One region of the Vibrio tarriae genome, then DNA from elsewhere that is predicted to be linked to it. Evidence: predicted binding sites of a transcription regulator. Region 1 holds the regulator's gene; each other region holds the start of a gene.

Region 1 (5,052 bases):
GATTTCCCTACACTGGAAGAATTCTTCCGCCAATATGGAAAAGTAGGCACCGGCCAAGTACGCCGCTACTTGCACACCTTTGATGAAGCGGTGCCGTATAACCAGATGCCAGGTACATTTACCCCTTGGCAATCACTGCCTGAAAACTCCGATGTGCTGTTTTATGAAGGCTTGCACGGCGGCGTCGTTGATGGCGATGTTAATGTCGCGCAACACGTCGATTTTTTGATTGGCATGGTACCTATCGTTAACCTTGAGTGGATCCAAAAATACGTGCGCGACACGCGCGATCGCGGCCATTCACGCGAAGCGGTGATGGATTCGATTGTTCGCTCAATGGACGACTACCTTAAATTCATCACCCCGCAATTTTCGCGCACCCACATCAACTTTCAACGTGTGCCTACGGTCGATACTTCGAACCCACTCAATGCCAAAGGCATTCCAACGCTGGATGAGAGTTTTGTGGTGATCCGTTTTCGTGGCATCAAAAACGTCGATTTCCCGTACTTGCTGGCGATGATTGATGGCTCGTTTATGTCACGCCACAACACCATTGTCGTCCCCGGCGGTAAAATGAGTTTTGCGATGGATTTGATTGTGCGCCCGCTGCTGCAACAACTGATCGAAACGGGAAAAATTGGCTAGATCCGACCAGTGATGAATGCTTACTTTTCATACCGTGATCATGTGCACAGTTTTGCGTAGCAAATCGGACTACTGACACGATTAAAATCAAGAAATCGATTTCGAAAAAGGATACTATTCTTAACCGAAACACAAGATAGCTTGCAGCCTTGGGTAACACCTCTTATTCTAGTAAGCCCAATTGAGGCTTCGCTAAAATATGGATAGCGGCAAGCGTACCCTGCAGAGGAAGTGAGATTATTATGGTTCTAGGTAAACCTCAAACCGATCCAACACTAGAGTGGTTTCTTTCACATTGTCACATTCATAAGTACCCATCAAAAAGCACGCTGATCCACGCGGGTGAGAAGGCGGAAACGCTGTATTACATCGTAAAAGGTTCAGTTGCGGTACTGATCAAAGATGAAGAAGGTAAAGAGATGATTCTCTCTTACCTGAACCAAGGTGATTTCATCGGTGAACTCGGCCTGTTTGAAGAAGGTCAAGAGCGTACCGCTTGGGTTCGTGCCAAAACACCGTGTGAAGTGGCTGAAATCTCATTTAAGAAATTCCGTCAGTTAATCCAAGTTAACCCAGACATTTTGATGCGCCTTTCAGGTCAAATGGCTCGTCGTCTGCAAGTGACCAGCCAGAAAGTTGGCGACCTTGCGTTCCTAGACGTAACTGGCCGTATCGCACAGACTCTGCTGAATCTTGCACGTCAGCCAGATGCGATGACTCACCCTGATGGCATGCAAATCAAGATCACTCGCCAAGAGATCGGTCAAATTGTTGGCTGTTCTCGCGAAACCGTTGGCCGCATCCTGAAGATGCTGGAAGAGCAGAATCTGATCTCTGCCCACGGTAAAACCATCGTGGTTTACGGCACTCGCTAAGCATTTCCGATAAAAAATAGCCACCCTGCGGTGGCTATTTTTATTTGTACGATGCGCTAGATTTAACGGTTCGTGCTTTCAAAAATCTTATCCGCCGAAGCTTCGACAAATCCGGGATAGAGCTGACCATTGGCCATAGGGTAGCGTTTGGCAAACTCATAAAAGCCACCGGGGATCATCTCCGCGCCTTCGTTAAAACGCACTAACACTTTATCAGCCATGGTCGAAGACTGTTCGAGCAAGACTTCTGGTGAGCCTTTTACTTCCCCACCCGATTCATTGATGCTAAAGCCATGTTGGCGCAGATGGTCATTGACCTGTTTCACTTCATGCAGCGCATTGAGCTGATTCACGCTGACTGTAAAGTGGTTTGCACCATAACCATGCGCCGCAAGCCAAGCGGCATACTCACTCTCTTTCGCCAAAGTAAGATAGTCGGCATGGCTTAAGCTCCATAAGCGACCGCCATACAAAAAAGCCTCACTGGCTAATGCTTGCGGCTTAACTTGTGCCACCAGCTTTTCAACAATCGCTTGCAGCTCAGATGAACACTCTTCCACTTTCAGCTCACTAATGAAAACCTTAGGCTGCAAAGGATCGGGATGTTCAAAATGCTTAGCAAAGAGTTTTTTACTTTTGAACTCATACTCACCACACGCTTGGTAGCCGAGTGCCAGAAACGGTTTAGCCAGCGTCTCTAACCCCAGTGGCGCCAAATTAAATGTGCGCAGCGCAATATGGTCATTAATCAGCGGCTCATCTTCTTGCAGGAGTTGATGTACTCTGTCTGCCGATGGGCAGAGGCGCTCAATATAATCATTCCAGAGCGATTGAAATAAAGCTGTTGGCGTCATAACGCCTCCTTGTTGATCCTATGAAACGCAAACGGACTAGGGTTAGACGCCGTGTAATTTATCCAGCGCTAACACGATAAAGCTTTCAACCTGTGACGAAAAAAGTGCCTACTTGGCTGCGCAGGCACAAAATAAATTATGATTAGAGTTCAACTCCCGGGCTCAAGGTAGCAGGAAGCAGCGTTGTCTCCCCCTCCATTGAAGCCATCGGATAAGCGCAATAGTCGGCGGCATAGAAGGCACTAGGACGTAAGTTGCCCGATGCTCCTGGGCCACCAAATGGCGCATCTCCACTGGCTCCGGTTAATTGGCGGTTACGATTGACGATGCCCGCACGAATATGTTCGACAAAGTAATCCCACTCGCCATCATCCGTCGAGACGAGTCCGGCGGATAAGCCAAAGCGGGTATCATTGGCAAGCTCTACCGCTTGCGCCAAAGTCTGGTAACGCACCACTTGCAGCAAAGGCCCGAAATACTCATCATCCGGTAAGCGCTCAATCGCCGTCACATCGATGATGGCCGGAGTGATAAACGCCGCATGCAAGGCGCGAGCTTCAAGTAGACTTTTTCCGCCTAGCGCTTGTAGATCTGCTTGCGCCTTGAGGATCACTTGTGCTGCCGCTTCAGAAACTAACGGTCCCATAAAGGGTGCGGGCTCAGCAAAGGGCTGATCAATACGCAGCTTGGCCGTTACGGAAACCAGTTTATCGAGCAGTGCATCGCCTTTCGTCCCGATTGGCACATACAAGCGACGCGCACAGGTGCAGCGTTGACCACTGCTGATAAACGCCGATTGAATAATGGTATAAACCGTGGCATCCAGATCGCCATAGTGCTCTGAAATCACCATAGGGTTATTGCCGCCCATTTCCAGCGCCAGCATTTTGTCCGGCTGACCTGCAAATTGGCGATGCAGCAGATGTCCAGTATTGGCACTCCCCGTAAACAGCAAACCATCAATCCCGCGTGATTGCGCTAGCGCAATCCCCGTCTCTTTTGAGCCTTGAACCAGATTGATGACACCAGCAGGTAAGCCAGCCTGTTGCCATAACTGCATCAAAACTTCGCCAGTCCACGGAGTTTGCTCAGAAGGCTTAAACACCACGGTATTGCCCGCCAGCAGCGCAGGCACTATGTGTCCATTCGGTAAATGGCCGGGGAAGTTATACGGCCCAAACACCGCCATCACACCCAACGGTCGATGGCGCAATACCAGCTGATTGCCCGCAGCTTCACGCACCGTTTCACCAGTACGTTCATGATAAGCACGAATCGAAATTGCGATTTTTCCGGCAATTGAAGCCGCTTCCGTGCGCGTTTCCCACAAAGGCTTGCCCGTCTCTTTAGCAATCACTTGCGCAATCTGTTCGCTGTTGGCTTTCACCAATTCCGCAAAGGCCAACACCTTCTGTTCACGCTCAGCAAAGGGGCGTTTTTTCCAGTCGAGAAAAGCGCGGCGAGCGGCCTTCACCGCCGCGTCGACTTGCTCGCCACTAGCGCTGTAGCCTTGCCATAAAAGCTCATGGCTATAAGGCGTATGTGATTGTAGTTTTTCACCGGTCCCCGCAACCCATTCACCGGCTATCCAATGTGTCATGGCTATCCCCTACTGCGCCAAAATCCGTAAATAATCCCCCGTGCTCACTTCTAACGCCGCAGCCACTTTGGGGGAGATGATCACCGCGTTATCTTCTTGGCTGTATGCGGCTTTGGCCGCCGTAGCACGGAAGTTCTCAAACGAGGTGTTACACATAATGAAATTCTGCGAGCTCGAATGCTCTGCCACTTCAACAATGGCGCGTACTGAGTGGCGCACCGATTCGATGTTGTTCAGCTCACATTCCACGGTTGGGCCCGCATCAAAAATGTCGACGTAATTGCGACAGGTGAAACCCTCTTTCTCAAGCAATACCAAGGCAGGTCGCGTATTTTCATGAACCTGACCAATCACCGCTTGCGCTTCTTTGCTCAGCAAGTTGACGTAAATGGGCAGCTTTGGCATCAAGTCAGCGATAAAGCCTTTTTTGCCAATTCCAGTCAGATAATCGGCCAAAGTGAAATCAATCGAGAAAAAGTGCTCTTGTAGCCACTTCCAGAATGGTGAATTGCCATCGGCATCAGAAACGCCGCGCATCTCAGCGAAAATGGTTTTGGAAAAACGGTGTGAGTGTTCCGCCATCATCAAAAAACGGCATTTCGACATCAAACGACCATTTAAGCCTTGGCGATACTGTGGGCGCAAAAACAGAGTGCAGATTTCACTGCATCCGGTGTAGTTGTTACCAAACGTCAGCAACTTCACTACATTGTTGACACCCAATTTAGGCGAAGAGTGAACTATGGTGCTGATGTGATATGAATAAAACGGCACATCCCAACCAATTGAGGCTTCAATACCCGTGGTACCCGCCACTTGTCCGGTTTCGCTATCAATTCCCACCATCAAATAGCCTTCATCGCCGGGCGTGGTGACGTTCGGTTTGCTAAAGCTGTATTCTGAGTGGGTAATACGATTGGTCAGTAGCTCTTGATCTACTGGCAATGATGTGAAGCCATGGCCGGACTCGATAGCGCAGGTATGTAGCGCCTCATAGTCGGCCATGCTAATCGGACGAACAACTAGCATCTTTACTCCCTCCCGATGCGTAATCTCTGCATTGGACACGGGGCGA
Region 2 (5,052 bases), 160 kb from region 1:
ACGACCTTGTTGGCCAATGAAAAAGTCAAAGTGGCGAGTATGAAAAGCCGCTCCGACTACAAACGACAAATCATCATCATGGATTTCGATCTTGAGGTGAATAACGTTGAAGCCTTGGTGCGCGTCTCCAAACGCATCGAGCAAATCAAAGATGTTATGTTGGTCAAACGCTTAGGTTAAATCCAACGCAAACAGCGAGGTGTGAAGTGAAAACTTCCACCTCGTTGTTTTTTCAACTTCAATAGGTTTAGGCGCTCAATGCCTGATGTGAGGAAAGCCATGTCACACCCGATTGAACAACTCGAACAGATCATGAGCCGCTTGCGTGACCCAGAACAAGGTTGCCCGTGGGATAAAGAGCAAACCTTCGACACCATTGCACCTTACACCATTGAAGAAACCTTTGAAGTGGTGGATGCCATCACCCAGCGCGATTGGCCTAATTTGCGTGAAGAGTTGGGGGATTTACTATTTCAGGTCATTTTCTACAGCCAAATGGCCAAAGAGCAAGGGTTGTTTGAATTTCGCGATGTGGTAGACACGGTTAATGAAAAGCTGACGCGCCGTCATCCTCATGTATTTGGAGATGTCACCTTTGACAATGACGAGCAAATTCACGCCAATTGGGAAGCCGAAAAAGCCAAAGAGAAAGCACAAGCAGGCAAAAGTGAGCAAAGTATTCTAGACTCTGTACCACGTTCGTTACCCGCTTTATTGCGTGCCTACAAGATCCAGAAAAAGTGCGCCAAATACGGATTTGATTGGGATAGCCTTGGCCCGGTTGTCGACAAAGTACACGAAGAAGTTGCAGAGGTGATGGAAGAAGCGCTGCAAGTGGAAATAGATACGCAAAAAGTAGAAGAAGAGTTAGGCGATTTATTGTTCGCCACCGTTAATTTGGTACGCCATTTAGGGCATGACCCAGAAATGGCCTTGAGCAAGGCTAACGCCAAATTTGTGCGCCGTTTTCAAGGTGTCGAATGCAAAGCGAGTGCGAAAAATAAGCCATTACAGGACTTCACTTTAGCGGAACTCGATAGATTTTGGGATGAAGTAAAATTTGAAGAAAAACAGGCAATAAAGTCGATTCTCTGATGGGATGTGAAAAATAACCATAAACCCACAGTCAGGCTTAATGGTTGATTAAGCAGCAAATTTGTCCTGTACGAAAAAAGATCGCGGTTTGAGACAAAAGTGACTCAGATAATGTGCCGTTCACGCTCTTCGCTTCAATTTGGTTTGATTTGAAGCAAAAAATAAAAAATTGAGTGTGATAGATTTCACGTTGTGGCAATGGGGGCCTTCTGGTATAGTTTTGTCCCGTCCAGAAGAAATCCATTTCCCTCATTCAACCAATTTCAGGTTAAACATGACGACAAATTATATTTTTGTTACTGGCGGGGTTGTATCCTCTCTAGGTAAAGGTATTGCAGCAGCATCCCTTGCAGCGATTCTTGAAGCTCGAGGTCTTAAAGTGACCATGATGAAGCTTGACCCTTACATCAACGTTGACCCGGGCACCATGAGCCCAACTCAGCACGGTGAAGTGTTCGTTACGGAAGATGGCGCAGAAACCGACCTAGACCTTGGTCACTACGAGCGTTTCATTCGTACCAAGATGACCAAGCGCAACAACTTTACCGCAGGTCGTGTTTACGCTGATGTACTACGCAAAGAGCGCCGTGGCGACTACTTAGGTGCCACTATTCAGGTTATTCCTCATATCACTAACGCGATCAAAGACCGTGTGATTGCTGGCTCAGAAGGCCACGATATCGCTATCGTTGAAGTGGGCGGCACTGTGGGTGATATCGAATCATTGCCATTTATGGAAGCGATCCGCCAGCTAGCAATCGAAGTTGGTCGTGAAAACGCCATGTTTATGCACCTGACGCTGGTTCCTTACCTAGCGGCAGCAGGCGAAGTAAAAACGAAGCCAACTCAACACTCAGTAAAAGAACTGCTTTCTATCGGTATTCAGCCAGACATTCTGGTTTGCCGTAGCGATCGTATGATCCCAGCCAACGAGCGTAAGAAGATCGCTCTGTTCTGTAACGTGCCTGAAAAAGCCGTTATCTCTATGAAAGACGTGGATTCTATCTACAAGATCCCACAACTGATCCGTTCTCAAGGTTTGGATGATTTGGTGTGTGCTCGTTTTGGCATTAACGCGCCAGAAGCGGATCTGTCTGAATGGGAACAGGTGATTTACGAAGAAGCGAACCCAACCGGTGAAGTGACAATCGGTATGGTTGGTAAGTACACTGAACTGCCAGATGCTTACAAATCCGTCAACGAAGCACTGAAACATGCGGGTCTGAAGAACCGCCTGAGTGTCACCATCAAATACGTAGATTCACAAGACGTTGAAACCAAAGGCACCGATGTGCTCAATGGCCTAGATGCGATTCTGGTACCGGGTGGTTTTGGCGACCGTGGTATCGAAGGCAAAATCCGTGCGGCACAATATGCACGTGAAAACAAAATTCCTTACCTTGGCATCTGCTTGGGTATGCAAGTGGCCCTCATCGAATACGCGCGCAACGTAGCGGGTATGGAAGGTGCACACTCAACTGAATTCAATAAAAGCACTAAATACCCAGTGGTTGGTTTGATCACGGAATGGGTAGATGGTGAAGGCAATGTCGAAGAGCGTAGCGAAAAATCGGATCTGGGCGGCACCATGCGTCTAGGTTCACAGCTGTGCCACCTTGAAAAAGGTACCAAAGCGTACGAAATGTACGGTAGCGCGACGATCCATGAACGTCACCGCCACCGTTATGAAGTCAACAACCTGCTGCGTCCTCAGATTGAAAAAGCAGGTTTGAAGGTTTCTGGTCTGTCAGCAGATAAGAAGCTGGTTGAGGTGATTGAGAACCCTGCTCACCCATGGTTTGTGGCAGCGCAGTTCCACCCAGAGTTCACCTCAACCCCACGCGATGGTCACCCTCTGTTTGCTGGCTTTGTAAAAGCAGCGGGTCAGTTCCAACGCGGTGAATTGAAGTAAAAGGATACGGGTAGCCACTTTAGCAGTGTGGCTACCCTTTTAGTTTTGACATTTAAATTCAATTGAGAGGAAACATTAATGTCTAAGATCGTTAAAGTTCTAGGTCGTGAAATCATCGACTCACGTGGTAACCCAACTGTAGAAGCGGAAGTTCATCTGGAAGGTGGTTTCGTTGGTATGGCAGCAGCTCCATCAGGTGCTTCTACTGGTTCTCGTGAAGCGCTTGAACTGCGTGACGGTGACAAGTCTCGTTTCCTAGGTAAAGGCGTTCTGAAAGCGCTGGCTGCGGTTAATGGCCCAATCGCAGACGCTCTGGTTGGCAAAGATGCAAAAGATCAAGCAACTATTGACCAAATCATGATCGACCTAGACGGTACTGAGAACAAGTCAAACTTCGGTGCAAACGCGATTCTGGCGGTTTCTCTGGCGAACGCGAAAGCAGCAGCTGCAGCAAAAGGCATGCCTCTGTACGAGCACATCGCTGAGCTGAACGGCACTCCTGGCGTATTCTCAATGCCTCTACCAATGATGAACATCATCAACGGTGGTGAGCACGCTGACAACAACGTAGACATCCAAGAGTTCATGATCCAACCTGTTGGCGCAAAAACTCTGAAAGAAGCAGTACGTATGGGCGCAGAAGTGTTCCATAACCTAGCTAAAGTACTTAAGTCTAAAGGCTACAACACTGCAGTAGGTGACGAAGGTGGTTTCGCTCCTAACCTGAAATCTAACGCAGAAGCGCTAGAAGTTATCGCTGAAGCGGTTGCTGTTGCAGGTTACAAACTGGGTACTGACATCACTCTAGCGATGGACTGTGCGGCTTCTGAGTTCTACGACGCAGAGAAGAAAGAATACAACCTGAAAGGCGAAGGTCGTATCTTCACTTCTAACGGTTTCTCTGATTTCCTAGAAGAGCTGACTGAGAAGTTCCCAATCGTTTCTATCGAAGACGGTCTGGACGAGTCTGACTGGGAAGGTTTCGCATACCAAACTGAGAAACTGGGTAAGAAAATCCAAATCGTTGGTGACGATCTGTTCGTAACTAACACTAAGATCCTGAAGCGTGGTATCGACAACGGTATCGCTAACTCTATCCTGATCAAGTTCAACCAAATCGGTTCTCTGACTGAAACTCTGGCTGCGATCAAGATGGCAAAAGATGCTGGCTACACTGCAGTTATCTCTCACCGTTCAGGCGAAACTGAAGACGCAACTATCGCTGACCTAGCGGTAGGTACTGCTGCAGGTCAAATCAAGACTGGTTCTATGAGCCGTTCTGACCGTGTTGCTAAGTACAACCAACTGATCCGTATCGAAGAAGCACTGGGTTCACGTGCTCCTTTCAACGGTCTGAAAGAAGTGAAAGGCCAAGCTTAATTTTAAGCGCGCCTTCGCGACTGTTGACGATAACAGTCGCGCGATAAAAAAACGCCCTGCATTGCAGGGCGTTTTGCTTTCCACGGTTGCGGGCAACGAACTACAGAGCCTCGATTGCCGATACGCGCCGTTTATCCAACTCTTCTTTGATATTCTTGCCTTGAAAGCCATCCGCAATCACGGCTTGAACCTCTACGCCAAGGGCGGCGTGGTAGGCGCGCAGGAAAATCTCACGCTGCGGATAGGGCGCACTCTCTAAACCTAAACGGCCACGATGATCCGCTTCACAGCACAGTAACACTTGCTCAAGACGTTCCGGTTTGCGCCACACATCCAAAAGCCCCAGCACTTTAAGCTTGGTGGCAGGCTTTAACTCGTCCGCACGATGGATATTGGAATGCTGCGCGCACACCGCGAGCGCTAAATCACGAAATTCGTTAGGTATGCGAATGCGCTCGCACAATGATTCAATGATGTTAAGCCCGGTATGGCAGTGCAATTTATGGCTTGGCCATTCAGAAGGTGGCGTCACGCCTTTTCCTAAATCATGCACTTGCGCGGCAAAACGCACGGGAAGGGAATCAGAAAGTTGTGCGGCTTGCTTGGCGACCATTAACGTGTGAATACCGGTATCGATCTCTGGGTGCCATTTTTCCGGTTGTGGC
Region 3 (5,052 bases), 610 kb from region 1:
GTGTATTGGATTCTTTTCTTTTGTCTAATTTTGACCCTTACCATGAGTTTTATGGTACCTCAGCCGGGGCTTTGAACTTATGTGCTTTTTTATCCCGCCAAACGGGGTTGAGCAAAACCTTCATTTTAGAGCTAACGACTCGTGCTGAGTTTTTCCATCTATTCAGTTACATCCGGCGTAAGCAATATATGAATATGCAGTGGGCGTTGGATCAGATTGGTGAATACCCTTATCGCTTAGATTTGGATATGGCACGTCAAGCCTTAGGTAACCGCAAGGCTTATGCAGCAGTCACCTCCGCTGATGACTTAAAAGATGCTTATTTTCCTATGCTAGGTGCAGATTGGCAGCAAGTGTTATTGGCGACCTGTGCGATTCCTGGCCTTTATCCTGAGCCTATAACTCTCGCTGGTAAGCAATATATTGATGGTGGTGTTTCAGCATCAATTCCGGTGCAAGAAGCATGGCGTAAAGAGGCTCGCTTTATCACAGTGATCCGCACCGAATTTACGCTTAAGGGCGAGGACATTTCACCACCATCAGCTAACGAACTACCAGTTTGGTTGCGTGAGCCGCTGAGCCATTTTCAACATCAATTGCAGCATAAGTGGTCAGGATGGCGTCAAGAATGGAATGAGTTCCTGCAACAGCAAAAGCTGCGAGCAAAGGAGCAAAAAAAAGAGCAGAAGCATCTGGATGCTCTTAATGGTGGACGTTGGTTGTTTGGAGCGGATGATATTTATCGGCTTAGTCATTTATTGGGTAGCAAGTTTGATGCAGGGCTGGCGGATTTATTAATGGTCCACTATCAAACTTATACTCTGACTTCTGAGTTTCTCGATGCGCATCATGACGATACTTTTATTGCGCAAATTATGCCAAGTGAGCCGCTACGCTCAAATTCACTGTTGAGCTCACCAGAGGCGCTTCAACATGACTATGAGTTGGGGCTTAAAGCAGGTTACCGCTTTTTAAAATTATATAGAGAAGCTGAGGTTTTCCGTAAGGTATTGCCCAACAATCAGGTGTGATTGAAAGAGAAGAAGGCGAGAAAGCCTTCTTCTCTTTCAATGATTAATACACAGGTAAGATTCGCATGCAGTTGGTGGAGCCTTCGACACCCATAATATCGCCTTGGGTAATGATGACGAGGTCACCTTCTTCGAGTAAGTTCCGCTCTTTTAGTGCATCTAACGCAGCAATAGCTGCTTCTAAGCCACTGGTTTGTTTGGTATCGAAGTAGAAAGGGATCACCCCGCGCAATAACGCGCAGCGATTGAGGGTTGCTTGGTTGGCGGACATGGCAAAAATCGGGAATACAGAGTTGAGCCTTGAGGTCATTAATGCGGTGCGTCCTGATTCGGTGAGCGTGACCATGGCTTTGACGCCTCCTAAGTGGTTTGCTGCATAGATTGTCGACATCGCGATCGCTTCTTCTTCCGTGTGGAACACGCTTTTGATGCGATAGTTTTGCTCATTCGATTCAATCATCTTTTCAGCGCCAATGCAGACTTCAGCCATCGCTTTAACAGTTTCAACCGGATATTTACCCGCAGCCGTTTCTCCGGACAGCATCACTGCGTCAGTTCCATCGAGCACCGCATTGGCTACATCCATGACTTCGGCACGGGTTGGCATTGGGTTACTGATCATCGACTCCATCATTTGCGTTGCGGTAATCACCACTCGGTTGAGTTTTTTCGCGCGTGAAATCAGTTTTTTCTGTACGGCGATAAGCTCTGGGTCACCGATTTCCACCCCGAGATCTCCCCGTGCGACCATGATGACATCCGAGGCGCGGACAATATCATCAATGTTTTCATCACAAGAGACGGTTTCTGCGCGTTCAACTTTTGCCACCATACGTGCGTGAAGCCCAGCTTCTTGGGCAAGGCGACGTGCGAACTTCATGTCTTCACCATTGCGTGGGAAAGAGACAGCGAGGTACTCAACTTGAATTTCAGCCGCAAGCCGAATGTCATTTTTGTCTTTCTCTGTCAAAGCATCTGCCGACAAACCGCCGCCTTTTTTGTTAATCCCTTTATTATTGGAAAGGGGGCCACCAACCAAAACTTTGGTGTGGATTTTATTGCCTTCAACGCAGATAACTTGCAACTGCACACGGCCATCATCAAGCAGCAAAATATCGTCGTTACAGACATCCTGCGGTAGCTTTTTGTAATCAATCCCAACGCTTTCTTGTGAGCCTTCTCCTTTGGCTAACTCCGCATCGAGAATAAATGGCGCTCCTTCTGCTAAGATGATTTTTCCTTCTTTAAAGGTCGACACACGAATTTTGGGACCTTGTAAATCTCCGAGCAGGGCAACATGGCGGCCTAATTTAGCCGCAATCTCACGTACTTTTTGGGCTCTGTTTTTATGATCTTCTGGTGTGCCGTGTGAGAAATTCATTCTCACGACATTGGCACCTGCACGAATGATGGCCTCTAATATTTCGGGGCTTTCTGTGGAAGGACCTAAGGTGGTGACGATTTTTGTTCTACGTAAAGTTGAGCTCATATCAAGGTTCCTTAGATGTGAAGGTATTAGCGAAGCTTATACTCAGTATAGTGACTCAGAAAAAGTTAGATCGTTTTTGCTGTGAAGTAAGTGCTTGCACTTAGGTGTTACTCTGATGATGACTTTGGGTTTGCTCTGTTTTGGTATACAGTGCGAATCTGTGAAATAGGGAAATAAAGCCTAATAATTGGATATAAAACACAAACTTCTAGGGATATGCGTGATATTTGTCACGCCTATCTGACAAAGAACTTCACAATTACTTCGCAAAGTAAAAAAATTGGTCTGTTGTTGAATTCCGGAGTGTCGCATGTACATGGCTCAACCCGGTCATATTGATCACATTAAGCAGATCAATGCTGGCCGCGTATATAAACTCATAGACCAAAAAGGGCCAATCTCTCGGATCGACTTGTCGAAAGAGAGTGAGCTTGCGCCAGCCAGTATTACCAAAATTACCCGTGAATTGATTGATGCCCACTTAATTCATGAAACGACGGTTCAAGAGGCTATCAGTCGCGGTCGTCCTGCTGTTGGCCTTCAGACCAATAATCTTGGGTGGCAGTTTTTGTCGATGCGGCTTGGTCGCGGTTATCTCACTATAGCTCTCCACGAATTAGGTGGAGATGTATTGATTGATACCAAAATTGATATTCACGAGATCGATCAAGATGATGTATTAGCCCGCTTATTGTTTGAAATTGAAGAATTTTTTCAAACCTATGCCGCGCAGTTAGATCGCGTAACCAGTATTGCCATTACTTTGCCGGGATTAGTCAATTCTGAGCAAGGTATTGTGCTGCAAATGCCGCACTACAATGTCAAAAATTTAGCTCTGGGGCCTGAAATTTACAAAGCTACCGGATTGCCTGTGTTTGTTGCGAACGACACGCGGGCTTGGGCTTTAGCGGAGAAGTTGTTTGGTCATTCACAAGATGTCGATAATTCCGTTTTGATCTCCATTCACCATGGATTGGGGGCTGGTATTGTGCTCGACGGTCGCGTATTGCAAGGTCGACATGGCAACATTGGTGAACTAGGGCATATTCAAATCGATCCGAAGGGCAAACGTTGCCACTGTGGCAACTACGGCTGTTTAGAGACGGTGGCCTCTTCACAAGCGATTCGTGATCAGGTTTCGGCGCGTATTCAGGCAGGAGAGCCCAGTTGCCTCGCGATGATTGAAGATATTTCGATAGAAGATATTTGTGCTGCTGCCGCTGATGGAGATCCACTCGCTGTGGATGTTATTCAGCAGTTGGGTCGCTATTTAGGGGCGGCAATCGCGATTGTGATTAACTTATTCAACCCGGAAAAGATCTTAATTGGCGGTGTGATTAATCAAGCGAAATCAATTCTTTATCCCTCGATTGAACAGTGTATTCGTGAACAGAGTTTGCCTGTCTATCATCAAGACCTGAAGTTGGTGGAGTCGCGCTTTTATAAACAAGCGACTATGCCTGGTGCTGCTTTGATCAAGCAGGCGCTCTATGATGGTCTACTCTTAATGAAAGTGGTCGAAGGATAATCGGCCATTTCCCATACAAGAAGTAAGAATTTCAGCCTTGCTTACATTTACATTTATACCTAGGGGCTATACTGTTACCAAGGTATTCATTTAACGGAATTTCGTATGTCAGGTGTTTTGAACACGGTAGACCAGCGTACCAATCTGGTCGGCGAAAACCGATTGGAGCTGTTACTGTTTAGCCTCAATAGTCGGCAAATTTTTGCGATAAACGTATTTAAAGTGAAAGAGGTGATCAAAGTCCCTCTGCTGACTAAAATGCCGGGCTCACATCCGCATATTACGGGTGTGGCTTCATTACGCGGTGAACCTGTGCCTGTTATTGATTTACGATCTGCTATCGGTTTTCCTCCCCGTCGAGCCCAAGATACAGAACAAAATCTGATCATTACTGAATATAACCGTACGATACAGGGCTTTTTGGTGGGGCAAGTGCGCAACATCATCAATACTGCATGGACAGAAATTCAACCGCCCCCTAAGTCTGCTGGAAGAGCTAACTACTTAACCGCAATTACCCATGTAAAAGAGCAAGGTAGTCACTCTCAGATAGTTGAAATCATTGATGTTGAAAAAGTGCTGGCTGAAATCGTCCATTACGATGTTTCTATTTCAGAAGAAGTGCTGGATCATGTATTGCTCAATGACATGACTGGGCGCTCCGTATTGATTGTTGATGACTCCTCAACAGCCAGAAATCAGGTCAAAGATACGCTTTCTCAACTCGGTTTGAACATTATTGAATGCCGTGATGGGTTGGAAGCACTGAACCTCCTAAAGTCTTGGTGTGACCAAGGTAAGAATATCTATAAAGAACTCCTCATGATGATTACGGATGCCGAAATGCCAGAGATGGATGGCTATAAGCTAACTCATGAAATTCGTAATGATCCGCGTATGAAAGATCTTTATATCACACTGAATACCTCACTCAGTGGCAGCTTTAATGAAGCCATGGTGCAAAAGGTAGGCTGTAACCGATTTATTTCCAAATTCCAACCTGA
Region 4 (5,052 bases), on a different replicon from region 1:
GCTGGATCCCGCCCGGCCGCAGTTTGCGACGCGGCTCATTAATGAAGGACTCAAACAGGAGTTGGAATCGATTTTGATAGTATTCGATTTGTCGGATAGAAGCGTGCTGTAACCAGTGTTGTGGGTCAGGGTTGTTGCCCGCTAGGTAACAAATCCCTTTGGCTTTGGTGCCTGAATGAGCGATAGCCCAACGATCACGCCACCACCCCATGTGCACAATATCGGTTTTCTCCAATGGGCTTTGTGCCTGCCAATCTGGATCTTCCTCTACGTACATAAGGTCAACATTTTGACATCGGATTCGGGACAAGCTGACGCTTAACGCCGCAGAACGTAATAGAGGATCTTGCGGCATGAAGATTGAAACCCGTTTGCCTGGGTCGCACATATCCAGCACATGCAGATAATGCGCGTAAGAGGTGTAAGGCGGACGGATCACCGCACCTTTTGAGGGGTAGTGGAACTGCGTCAAATTACCCATCGGATCTTCTACGTTGGCACGCGCCAAAATTAGCTGGTAGCGGTTATCAATCCGTTCTCGCAACAAGGTTAACGGTTTATGGGGTGCAGCTTGTGCTTCTGCGACATACCCTTGCGGCACAAAACGCGCTGGCATTTGGTAAGGATCGTGGTCTAGGTTGCCCGTCGGCTGTTCATCAGCAGAGTAGTTAAGATGTTGGCACAGAATGTAACCCGTTTGCGCATCACCAGTGGCAAGCCAGTAAACGCCATTATGGCTGTGTGCCTGCAAAGGTTGGTAATGCGAGGCAAACTGATATGCTTTGGCATGGTTAACCCAGCGAGCGTCGATCATCGCTAATTTACGTCGGCAGCGGCTAGCGATGTGGTCGAGATGGTCGTAAAAGGTTTTTGGATTGATTGACAGCTTGCGGCAGATTTCGCGAACCGAGTAGCCCGTAAACAGCAACCCAAGCAGTGACTCTTGAAAGTGGAGTTTATGGTTGGCACCTGACCATTTATCAACAAAAGTGGCATGGCAGGCTTTGCAACGATAACGCTGGCGATCGCCACTGTAACCAAAGGCGTGATAAAGCTGTTTGTGAGTATGGACGGATAATCCGGTATTCGGGCATGCCGGGTTATGGCAAGCCGGTAGGCCATCACTATGCAGTTGGCGTAAGCGGTGCAGTTCGTTCACCACATCGCGGTTATTAAGTAAGGGGGGGAAAGCTCCACATTCACGACAAACCATCGCTGGCCGTTTCGGGTTTACGCGCTGCAAAACGTAATGCTTTGCCTCACTCAATCCAAAGTTGTCACACGCCAATGTTTTACAAAAGTTGAGTTGTAAACCTTCTGCGTCCGGTGGTAGTTGGTCGTTAGGCACGATCTCCCCCTCGGGGTATTTCTGACCGTCAGGAGTATTTCAGCCTGACGGTGATGACAAGATAAATTAGATGTTGATTGCGGTTTCAAGCGCCACTTTCATCATGTCGTTAAAAGACTTTTGACGATCTTCAGAGCTGAGTTTTTCACCACGTAAGATGTGGTCAGACACCGTCAGAATGGTCAGCGCACGTGCGCCGAGATCAGCGGCTACACCATAGATACCTGCTGCTTCCATATCCACACCTAAAATGCCGAGTTTTTTCATCTTTTCGAAAATCTCAGGCTCAGGGGTGTAGAACAGATCTGCAGAAAATACGTTACCCACTTTCACTGGCACTTGCTGAGCACGAGCTTGGTTAACCGCCGTTTCCAGCAAGTCGTAGTCGGCGATGGCCGCAAAATCATGGCCGCTGAAGCGGATGCGGTTCACTTTTGAGTCGGTTGATGCTCCCATACCGATCACCACGTCCATCAGTTTGACGTCATCACGTACTGCACCACAACTGCCGATACGAATGATGTTTTTAACACCATATTCTGCAATCAATTCATGCACATAAATGCTGCAAGAAGGGATACCCATGCCATGACCCATCACAGAGACTTTTTTGCCTTTATATGTGCCCGTAAAGCCAAACATGCTACGTACATCGCACACTTGCTTGACGTCTTCCAAGAAGGTTTCTGCAATGTACTTCGCACGTAGTGGATCGCCCGGCATCAATACGGTTTCAGCAAAATCACCAGGTTGAGCGTTAATGTGTGGGGTTGCCATGGTTACTCTCCAATTCAATTTAGCCAACAGACAAAGATACTAATTACGGATATTGTTGGCTCAAGGCTTATCTGTTGTGCCAATACTAGCCAGTATCTACAGGGCTCCTTGAGAGGGTTGTCACAAAATACTCTCTTTTAAAATCGAAACGACTTATTGATAACGAAATATGTTGAAACTGATAAGGCAAACGTTGAGCTAATCGTTTGGCTGGTGGTATTGAAAATTTCTGTACAAAAAAATTATTTGTACAGTGATAGGCAGCGTGCTATAGATCTTGTACGGAAATTTTCATTGTATAGATAAGTGTTGGAGACTCGTATGCAGACCACGCCACTCAAAATTGGGATCAGTGCTTGTCTACTTGGAGCAAAAGTACGCTTCGATGGCGGGCATAAAATTAGCCACTTCGTGACCAATGAACTCGAACGTTATGCGGAGTTTGTTTCCGTTTGTCCAGAAATGGGAATGGGGCTACCTGTCCCGCGTCCCACATTACGACTTATCTCGGAAAATGAACGGATTGCGTTGGTGGAAACCAAAGACAGCTCGCGTGATCACACCGCAGCGTTAGAGAGCTACTCACAGCAGAAAGTTGCTGAGTTACAAAATGCTGAGTTGTGTGGCTACATCGTCTGCGCAAAATCACCCAGTTGTGGTATGGAGCGTGTCAAAGTCTACAAGCACAATGGCACCGAAAAAGACGGCGTTGGCCTCTATACTCGAATTTTGATGGAAAAAATGCCGTGGCTACCCATTGAAGAAGATGGTCGATTGAATGATCCGGTATTGCGGGAAAACTACATCACCCGAGTCTTCTGCTTGCATGATTTTTACACCAGCATGGGCGATGCTCCGAGCGCGAAAAAAATCGTCGAATTTCACTCTCGCTACAAATTAACCTTGATGGCACATAACCCGCAGGCGTACCGCGCGTTAGGGCGCTTAGTGGCGAATGTGAAACAGTATCCATTGGATTCTTTTATCCAAGAGTACCGTTTAGGTTTGATGCAAGCTCTGGCTCTCCGTGCCAGCCGCAAAAATAACACGAATGTGCTGATGCATTTGCAAGGTTATTTCAAGCGCTCGCTGAACAAATTACAAAAAGCCGAGCTGGCTCAAGTGATCGAAAGCTATCGGGTGGGTGAGCTGCCACTGTTAGCGCCAATCACGCTTCTCAAACATTATCTAGCCCTGTTTCCTGATGCTTATCTCGCTCAGCAGCGCTATCTAAACCCTCATCCTCAGGAGTTGAAATTACGTTATGGTTTGTGATGAAAAACGCTACGCGATCCGTGAAGTCGCGGAAATTACGGGGGTTAAACCGGTTACTCTGCGCGCGTGGCAGCGTCGATATAACCTAGTGCAACCCGATCGTACCGAGAAAGGGCATCGCCTGTTTACTGATCAGGACATAGAGATGATCCGTCAGATCCAGAGTTGGTTGGCGAAAGGGGTCGCGATTGGAAAAGTGGGCGCGTTACTACAAAGTGGGGTGTCGGAGAGCGAATCCGCCCCGCAAACTGTCGGCCAGTTGGAAGAGTGCGAAACACTCCTCACTGCGCTGGCCGCGCTACAACGTTCCAAAGCGGAGCAGATTATTGCCACCGTGCTTAAAGAGTATCCGCTCAGTGTGATGCAAGCACAGTTTGTACAACCAGTCACAGAAGCCCTTGAGCGAGTGAAAGGGCCTTTACGTTCACTACAGATTGGCCTGTTTCGCACGCTCATGCTCAGCAAATTAGCTTCTATTCTTGATGCCGAGAACAAAGCGGCGGTGAAAGGCAAATGCTTATGCATTAGTTTGGATGAAGCCGGTTCGCTGAATGCTTGGTTGTGGGCTCTAGCGTGGGCTGAAAATGGTCACCAAGTGACGCTGTTGGAAGCCGTCGACGATATTCGTGGTTTGCTAGAGAATCCGGGATTAGCGCAATACCAGATTCTGGCTCTGCACGCCCATCGAGCACTACCTGCGGCTCAACAGTCAGCTTTAGCGAGCCTCCAACAGCAGTTTGGCGAGCAGTGTGTACTATCGAATGTACTACAACAGCTACAATCTTAGGGAGCTTGTATGAAACTGGTTTGGTTTCGTCGTGATCTGCGCAGCTTTGATAATACAGCGCTCACCGCTGCGTTAAACAGTGGTGATCCGGTTGCGGCGATGTATATCGCTACTCCAGAGCAGTGGCATCAGCACCATCTAGCGCCTATTCAAGCCGATTTGATTTGGCGACGTTTGGCAGAGTTGCAACAAGAGCTTGCTGTGCTTAACGTGCCACTTTTTTATCAGCAAGTCGCGGATTTTCAAGCGGCGGCTGTGGCGGTTAGCCAGTTGGCGAAAACGCTTAATGCCACACAAGTTCTCGCCAATCGTGATTACGAATTGGACGAGCAGCAACGTGATCAATCGGCACAGCAGTTACTGGCTGAGCAAGGGATAACATGGTCTGCTTTTGATGATAAATGTGTATTACCTCCTGGTTCGGTGCGCACGAAACAGGGCGAATTTTTTAAAGTGTTCACCCCTTTCAAGCGCGCATGGCTCACTCTATTTCAGCCGCCTGTGATTGGAAAAAATCGTCCCGCAGCGCTTTGGAACGTACCGAGTGCGTTGGCCGAATTGGTTTGGCATCCAGAACAAACATTGGATTACCCCAGAGTAGACAGCACGCCATGGGCCGTGGACTTTGAGACTGTGCGCGCTCAATTGCGCGATTTTTGTCGTGAACGAGTGCAGGACTACCATCAAGCGCGCGATTTCCCGGCTCGGGAAGGCACCAGTTCGCTCTCACCCTACTTGGCGATTGGCGTGTTATCGGCACGGCAATGCGTGGCTCGTTTGTATCGCGAGTCGTCAACCGGCGCACTCAGTGAAGGGGCGCAAGTCTGGTTGAGTGAACTCATCTGGCGCGAGTTTTACCAGCATT

The links. Region 1 encodes CRP, which controls carbon source genes, mostly activating them, when cyclic AMP is high. Its sites were predicted from a motif close to TGTGANNNNNNTCACA; they were not measured.
Region 2: the regulator CRP is predicted to act here: its motif matches at 1,270-1,285, upstream of pyrG (CTP synthase).
Region 3: the regulator CRP is predicted to act here: its motif matches at 2,740-2,755, upstream of mlc (sugar metabolism global transcriptional regulator Mlc).
Region 4: the regulator CRP is predicted to act here: its motif matches at 2,235-2,250, upstream of deoD (purine-nucleoside phosphorylase).

Annotation. Positions count from the first base shown of each region.
Region 1 is NZ_CP022353.1:101,923-106,974, reverse strand. It holds gene CEQ48_RS05955 (phosphoribulokinase) at 1-648, shown strand, start outside; gene crp (cAMP-activated global transcriptional regulator CRP) at 891-1,523, shown strand; gene CEQ48_RS05945 (DUF1338 domain-containing protein) at 1,586-2,377, opposite strand; gene astD (succinylglutamate-semialdehyde dehydrogenase) at 2,520-3,977, opposite strand; gene astA (arginine N-succinyltransferase) at 3,987-5,006, opposite strand.
Region 2 is NZ_CP022353.1:259,515-264,566, forward strand. It holds gene relA (GTP diphosphokinase) at 1-180, shown strand, start outside; gene mazG (nucleoside triphosphate pyrophosphohydrolase) at 280-1,095, shown strand; gene pyrG (CTP synthase) at 1,370-3,007, shown strand; gene eno (phosphopyruvate hydratase) at 3,086-4,387, shown strand; gene CEQ48_RS06805 (multifunctional CCA addition/repair protein) at 4,488-5,052, opposite strand, start outside.
Region 3 is NZ_CP022353.1:713,023-718,074, forward strand. It holds gene CEQ48_RS08925 (patatin-like phospholipase family protein) at 1-1,031, shown strand, start outside; gene pyk (pyruvate kinase) at 1,075-2,520, opposite strand; gene mlc (sugar metabolism global transcriptional regulator Mlc) at 2,831-4,048, shown strand; gene CEQ48_RS08940 (chemotaxis protein CheV) at 4,154-5,052, shown strand, end outside.
Region 4 is NZ_CP022352.1:447,521-452,572, reverse strand. It holds gene CEQ48_RS02605 (lactate dehydrogenase) at 1-1,348, opposite strand, end outside; gene deoD (purine-nucleoside phosphorylase) at 1,415-2,125, opposite strand; gene CEQ48_RS02595 (YbgA family protein) at 2,447-3,400, shown strand; gene CEQ48_RS02590 (MerR family transcriptional regulator) at 3,390-4,187, shown strand; gene phrB (deoxyribodipyrimidine photo-lyase) at 4,197-5,052, shown strand, end outside.